One region of the Glutamicibacter sp. NPDC087661 genome, then DNA from elsewhere that is predicted to be linked to it. Evidence: predicted binding sites of a transcription regulator. Region 1 holds the regulator's gene; the other holds the start of a gene.
The links. Region 1 encodes LexA, which represses DNA repair genes until DNA is damaged. Its sites were predicted from a motif close to TCGAACANNTGTTCGA; they were not measured.

Region 1 (3,678 bases):
GCGTTCCGCCGAGGAAGCGGCAAGCATCTTGCGCGAGCGCCTGGACGTGGAAATCTTGTGCCAGGGTGAAGCCAGCATGAAGTCGCTGGTCGAACAGTTCAGCAGCGAACGCGACACCTGCCTGTTTGGAACCATGACCTTGTGGCAGGGCGTGGACGTGCCAGGCGATTCTTGCCGGCTGGTCATCATCGACAAGATTCCTTTCCCGCGCCCGGATGATCCTATCTCCAAGGCCCGTTCCGAGGACGTGGCCAAGCATGGCGGAAATGGCTTCATGCAGGTTGCCGCCACCCATGCGGCGATTCGCCTGGCCCAGGGTGCTGGGCGCTTGATTCGTTCGGTCGGGGATAAGGGCGTTGTGGCGATCCTTGATTCGCGCATGGCCACGGCGCGGTACGGCAGCTTCTTGAAAGCTACCCTGCCGCCGATGTGGCCGACTGTCGATAAGAAGGTCATCACTGGTGTTCTCAAGCGATTGAACCCGGGCGGGAAATAGCCGCGGCCAGAATATGAACTTGAGCTGTCCTTCGGGACAGCTCAAGTTCTTTAACCGGTACCAGCATGATGCTTCCAGATGCACTAAGGTCTGTGACAAGAACTGATGAAGCTCGAATCGGAAGGCACCATGGAGTCCATGCAGGAATTGGCGCACCAAGCCGCGATCGACACCCACCAGCGGTTCGGGCATCGCCTCATGGGGTTGCCCGGAACGTGGATTGGACAGAGCTACAGCAAAGCGCATCGGTTGCGCGACGGAAGCATGCTCAGCAATCTCAATGGTTTCGCGCACCCGCTTGCGGAGTGGAACTATTGGTGGCAGGCGCACTATCTGGATGCCATCATCGATGAGGGCCGATCGTACTGGGACGAAGGCAACGAACACCGGGCGCGCGAAGCGCTTGCCCGGGCCAACGGCCTATTGCGCGGCATTCGAATTCGAAACTTCGGGATCTTGCCCAACTACTTCTTCGACGACATGGCTTGGCTTGCCCTGGCCAGCGGCCGCCTGTCAGAGTTCACGCAGCTGGTGACGGGACACAGGAGCCGTCCTGCCGAGGCGGCAGTTCGGACGCTGGGACGGCAGCTCCATGCCGGCATGGATGGGGTGCTGGACGGCGGCCTGCACTGGTCCAGAAAGCGGGATTTCAAGAACACGCCAGCCAACGCGCCGGCGGCACTGTTCTTTGCCCGTACCGGGGAGAAAGAGACCGCGCGAGAGCTTCTCCAGTGGCTGGAAAAGAATCTGTTCAGCGTGGAGCGAGGACTGTATCTGGACGGACTTCGGTTGACCACGCAGGGACACGCCGTGGAACCAGCGGTCTACACCTATAACCAGGGCCTGGTGCTCGGGGCATTGCTTGAGCTTGGCGAGCCTGCTGATCTGGCTCACGCTAAAGTACTGATCGATGCCACCACGAAATCGCTGTCAACTGCTGCCGGGGTCCTCTCGTTCAACAGCGGGGGAGACGGCAACCTGTTCGCGGGGATACTCTGCCGATATCTGGCCCTCGCCGGTAATGATGGCCGCTTGGAAGCCCGGAGCCGGGAGCAGGCCAGGAGGCTGGTCATGGCAACGGCGCGCCATCTGGCTGACCAGGAACCACGCCGGCTTTCGGCGGCAATCCAACGCTGGATGATCTTCTCGGCGGCCGCTCAATTCGAGTTGAACGCCGGCCAATAGCGGGTTAAACGAGAATTGCGCTGGTGCCAAGCACCAGCGCAATGACCGTACGTATTCTAGAGCGAGCGCATCACCGAGACGACGCGTCCCATGATCGTTGCGGCATCACCCAAAATTGGTTCGTAGCGCGAGTTCTGCGGAAGCAGCCAGGTATGCCCGTCACGCTGCCGGAAAGTCTTTACCGTGGCTTCTTCATCGAGCAGGGCAGCTACGATGTCGCCGTTGTCCGCCGTCTGCTGGCGGCGGACAACTACCCAGTCGCCATCGCAAATCGCAGCGTCAACCATTGAATCGCCGGAAACCTTGAGCATGAACAGTTCGCCGTGGCCTACGAGCTGACGAGGCAACGAGAAAACATCTTCGACGGACTGTTCGGCAAGGATCGGACCGCCGGCAGCGATACGGCCAACCAGGGGAACCATGGTGGTGTCAGCGGAAGTGCTCAATTCAATGATCTTGGCGTCTTCGCTGGCATCTGGCTCGACCGGCTTCGAAACTTCGGCCTTCTCGGCGTCTTCGGCCAGCTGCAGAGGCAGCAGGATTTCCATTGCGCGCGGACGGCGTGGATCTCGACGGATATAGCCGAGCTTTTCCAGCTGGCTCAGCTGGTGGGTGACGCTCGAAAGGCTCTTGAGCCCTACTGCGTCACCAATCTCACGCATCGATGGTGGATAACCGTTCTTGCCGATTGACCGCTGGATCGTCTCCAGGATCTTCTTTTGGCGAATCGTCAGCGAACGTGCATTCGATCGGGGAGTGCGTTGTGAAGCTGACATGAGATTTTGCCTTCCCTAGCAATCATTCGAAAGTTCGTAAGTCCAAACTGTCGGCGCTAGATGGTGAGATGTTTTCATTGCTCGTCTACTTCGAAATCTTAGTAGATAAGCGAGCTTCTTTCAAAGATTTGTTCGAAAACTTCTGGACAAGTTCCGCAAACCTCTGTTAGAACAGATATACGAGGTTCGAACAAGTTTTCGAATCTACGCTTTCGAATCTACGCTTTCGAATACAAATTCGCATCACTTGAATTTCTTGAGGAGACAAAGTCATGGCAACCGTCGCACTTGACTCAAATCAGACCCAGGCACCACTGAAGATCCGCATCAACCGTCGCGGATGGGCCGTGCTTGTGGGTATGCCCATTTTCGCACTCACCATCGCCGCAGCTTTCTTCATCTCCATGTTTGCCTCTGACGCGCATGCCGCAGCCGATACTCCTGTTGGAGTCGGAACCGTTGATGTCACCGTTATTCCAGGGGATACGCTGTGGAGCCTGGCCCGGGATTACGCCACCGGTTACGACGTGACCTCGGCAGTGGGCCACATCGCCGAACTCAATGCCCTGACCGGCAGCGAAATCCAGGTTGGCGAAACCTTGTCGATTCCGGTCCTTGCCGGCTAGCTTCCCCAGCCTGCTTCGAGTTTGTTACCTGTGGCCGTAGCGGATTCACCGGCAGGCGCGCTGCGCACGTAGACTTGATGCGTGAATGACCGCAGTGAACTTTTGAGTCAGCTGCCCTTGCGTGAGAATCTCCGCGGGCTATCCCCTTATGGCGCACCACAAATTGACGTGCCCATCCAGCTGAACGTCAACGAGAACACCCATCCGTTGCCACCGACAGTCGTCGATGCCATTGCACAAGAGGTGGCCAAGGCGGCGGCAATGTTGAACCGGTATCCGGACCGCGAGTTCACCGAGCTTCGCGAACTCCTAGCCGATTACCTCGGCCACTCGCTCACCAAGGACAATATCTGGGCCGCTAACGGTTCCAATGAAATCCTGCAGCAAATCCTGCAAGCCTTTGGCGGCCCCGGCCGTGCCGTGATGAGCTTCGGCCCAACCTACTCCATGTACCCGCTGCTTGCCAGTGGTACTGACACGAAATATATCGCCGGTGAACGCGCCGCAGATTTCACGTTGTCCGCCGATTCCGCAGCCGCACAGGTTCGCGAGCACAAGCCGAACATCGTTTTCCTCTGCTCTCCGAATAACCCCA
Region 2 (3,678 bases), on a different contig from region 1:
GGGATGACTGAAAAATATTTTCACGGAACTGTCGTAGAGGTCCCGTTTTAGGCACAGCGGTGCGCATCGGGCATTTTGGCAGTTGCCTGGAGGCGCCATTGACTGAAAAATATTGTCAGGAGCGTTTGCCCAGAGCTTTTCGGTGCTATAGCCGTCGGGGTTTCCAGTGGCGGCTGAATAAGGATTCGCTGACTCGTCGAAGCAGACGTCTTGGCCGCACTGCTCCGAGCAACTGGCTCCATCGCCGTTGCGTGAATGGTGTTATTGGTGGTGTGGAGGTGCTGGTGACTGAAAAATTCTGTCACCCAAAAACCGGTCAATCGGGATAGCGTCCTCAGCCTGTTTCCTTCTGGCCGTCATCTGGCGGCGATTCAGGACCGGGATCCTCGTCTGGAATGTCGACGCGAGGCTTGAGCCCAAGTACCCTGCGTACTTCTGCCGTGAGTCGAATATGCGGCAAAGGAATGACCTTAGGGCGCTCTGGGCAATGATCATTTACATGATCGAATTGGTCCACACGCTTGACGCTTTCCGGAATAACGAGTGCGCTCAGCCCGTGTGGAGTCACCCACATCTTGGATCCGTCAGGACGCGGAACGACTTTCCAACCCAATGCATGCTTGAACATTTGATGCTGCTTGCACAGCAGATGCGTATTGTCCCTGGTCGTATGCCCTCCGTGAGCCCAGCCATTTATATGGTCAATCTCGGAGCGGTCAGCTGGACGGCGACAGCCGGGGAAGCAGCAATGCTCATCGCGGTGCCGTAACAGATCCTTGAGGCTCTGCGAGGGCCGGTAGCGCCTTCGCTCGACATCTATCGCGGCGCCAGTCCATGGGTCGGTCAGCACGCGCTGGAACGAAGGCGCATCCTTTGCCAACACCAATGCGACCCCCAGTGGGATGGGGCCGTAGCCTTCCAGGTCAGCCACGGTCCTTGTAGGATCCGCCAGCATTTCCACCGCGGGAATCGTGATGGATACCCGTGGCTTGAGGGGCGTGCCTTCCCGGTCCGGCCAGCCGTTGAGGATGATGTCTGCAAAGGCGTCCGCTTCTATTAGCTCCCGGGTGCGGGGATCCTGCGGATCGTTATGCTGATCAGCTAGCCACTTGACGGAGTTCTTGATGGAATGAATCACTGCGGCACTGTTGTAGTACTTGAGGGTGGACATGCCATTTTCGTTATCCCATAGCGTGAGCTTGCGATTCTTTTCAGACTTCTTGTGCCTTTGTTCGGCGGCCTCCGGGCACATCCTGTCATGGAACCGGCGTGCGCGTTGGTATATCGCGTCATCAGACGCAGTCTTCGCCATGGGCAACAGCACGCGTTGCATCTGCATGATTTGTTCGGGGAGCAAGTCCTGCGAATACTTCACGATGTCATGCGCTGCCTTGGGCGTGATCTCTCCTGCAGCCAAAGCCGTGAGGGTTTCCTTGCAGGCGTAGCGAAGACCCTTGGCATAGAACATCCGCTTGCCTACCATGCGAGGGGTCTCACGCAGCGCGACAGCCGCTTCTGCGATGAAGTTGGAGTTGATGACCTGGTCACTGCCGCGGTCAACGCCATAGTATTGAGCACTTTTCCGAGCCTCGCGTTCCTCCTCCTCGGTAGTGGTCCCCGCGGTGGCGATCATATCGGCAAATGATTCACTGACTTGTTCTACTGAATCGGCCAGCAGCACAGATGTCATTGCATCGAGGGTGCTCTGAATGCGTTGGATCTTCTTCAGCCGTTCGAGGGCGTCGTCGGGGCCATTGAGCGGGCCCGCGTCGTAGAGCTCATCTGCCAATTGCTTCAGCGGACCATGGAACAGGTGATGTTCGAGATGGTCGCTGAATAACGAATCCTTGTGGGATTCTGTGCGAGTGCCAGCTGGGGGCAACGGTAGACGATGTTCATCATCGTCGTCATGGATGAAATCGGGTATAGCCATAGTTAATTATCCTGCCGGCAACAGACAGTTTGGCCCGGAAATCCGCGGAATGTGGAAGTATTCTCGAATATTTATTCGATTGTTATCCGGCGTCGAATGTTGCCACTGCGAACCACCGAATCCGGGGGTGCGTGGATTCGACTAGCGGGCAGCCGGGGATAGAATGAAACCATGAAGCATCATGGTGAATACAAGGTAGTCGGTGGCAAATTAGTCGTTGTAGATCTGGATACTTCCGATGGCGTGATCACCGAAGTGTCATTGAATGGCGACTTCTTCCTGGAACCAGATGATGCACTCGATGACTTGAATGATGCGCTACGCGGTTTGCCAGCGGACGCCAGCCACAGCACCATACGCAATGCGGTAACCGACAATCTGCGTGAAGGCGCAGTGATGTTCGGTTTTGACGAAGACGCCATCGCGCGCGTCGTCCGCCGCGCGCTGGGACACGCCACCAAGTGGGAAGACCACGAGTGGGAAGTCCTGGGCCCGGAGATCATTCCAATCACCGAGCAAGTGGCGCTGGATGAGGTGCTGACCCGGCAAATCGCCAAGGGGACCCGCAAGCCGACCATCCGTTTCTGGGACTGGAGCGAAGGTGCCGTCGTGATCGGATCCTTCCAGTCGCTGAAGAACGAAGTGGACATGGAGCAAGCCGAAAAGCACGGCATCCAGGTGGTTCGCCGCATTTCCGGAGGCGGCGCGATGTTCATGGAAGCTGGCAACTGCATTACCTACTCGCTCTACGCTCCTGAATCCCTGGTGGACGGCATGAGCTTTGCCGATTCCTACCCGTACCTGGACGCCTGGGTGATGGAAGCGCTGGAAAGCATCGGCCTGGAAGCGTACTACAAGCCGCTGAACGACATCGCGACCCCTGCCGGCAAGATCGGCGGCGCAGCGCAAAAGCGCCTGGCCAACGGTGCGATGCTGCACCACGTCACGATGAGCTACGACATCGACGCGGAGAAGATGACCCAGGTGCTGCGCATTGGCCGGGAGAAGATCTCCGACAAGGGCATCACCTCAGCGGTCAAGCGTGTGGATCCGCTGAAGTCGCAGACAAAGCTGGATCGCATGGAGATCATCAACGTCATGATGGACACCTTCGCCAAGCGCACCGGGGCCAAGCCGGCGCAGCTGGATGCCGAATCCCGTCTGGCGGCGAAGGAATTGGCCGAGGCCAAATTCGCTACCGCGCAGTGGACCGCGCGGGTTCCGTAGCGAGCCAAGATCCAAGGGGCTGTTCTCGATCAAGTTCGAGGCCAGGCCCATGTTTTGCTTGAGGCCATGGTTGCTGTGGCCCTGCCATCTCCGCTGCGCCGGCAGCGTGTAGCGGCACGGAAAAGCCGGCCCGCTGCGTGGATAAGCAGCGGGCCGGCTTCGGAGGGCCAGCGCCTAGCGGCTGGTGCGGCTGTAGGCCTGGGCCTTCAGCGAGCGTTCCAGTTCTGCGCGTTCCTCAAGCAGGATGCGCTTGAGGGCGGCCGGTGCGCTCTCATGGCGTTCCAGCCATGCGGTAGCGGTAGCCAGTGCATGGTTCTGCTCGATGGCGCCCTGGAGATCCTGGTGCCCTGGATACAGCCCCTCGATCACGCGCGTGGCGAATTCCATGCCCATGGTCTCGAAGACCGGCAGGATCGCGGCCCAGTAGCGTTCCTCGAACGGTGCCAGCAGGGCGGAGGAACCCATGGTGAAGCCCAGCGCGGTGGCCGAGAGGGCATCGTTGGACAGCTCCCCGTGTT

Region 2: ACIOTN_RS05220 (DUF222 domain-containing protein) is a predicted target of LexA. The motif match lies at 1,997-2,012, and genes of this name have one in related genera.

What each region holds. Positions count from the first base shown of each region.
Region 1 is NZ_JBIUWE010000005.1:334,502-338,179, forward strand. Features, by position in the region: gene ACIOTN_RS14995 (ATP-dependent DNA helicase) at 1-496, shown strand, start outside; gene ACIOTN_RS15000 (glycoside hydrolase family 76 protein) at 602-1,681, shown strand; gene lexA (transcriptional repressor LexA) at 1,738-2,457, opposite strand; gene ACIOTN_RS15010 (LysM peptidoglycan-binding domain-containing protein) at 2,730-3,083, shown strand; gene ACIOTN_RS15015 (histidinol-phosphate transaminase) at 3,165-3,678, shown strand, end outside.
Region 2 is NZ_JBIUWE010000001.1:1,096,231-1,099,908, reverse strand. Features, by position in the region: gene ACIOTN_RS05220 (DUF222 domain-containing protein) at 335-1,933, opposite strand; gene ACIOTN_RS05215 (biotin/lipoate A/B protein ligase family protein) at 2,105-3,160, shown strand; gene pepN (aminopeptidase N) at 3,335-3,678, opposite strand, start outside.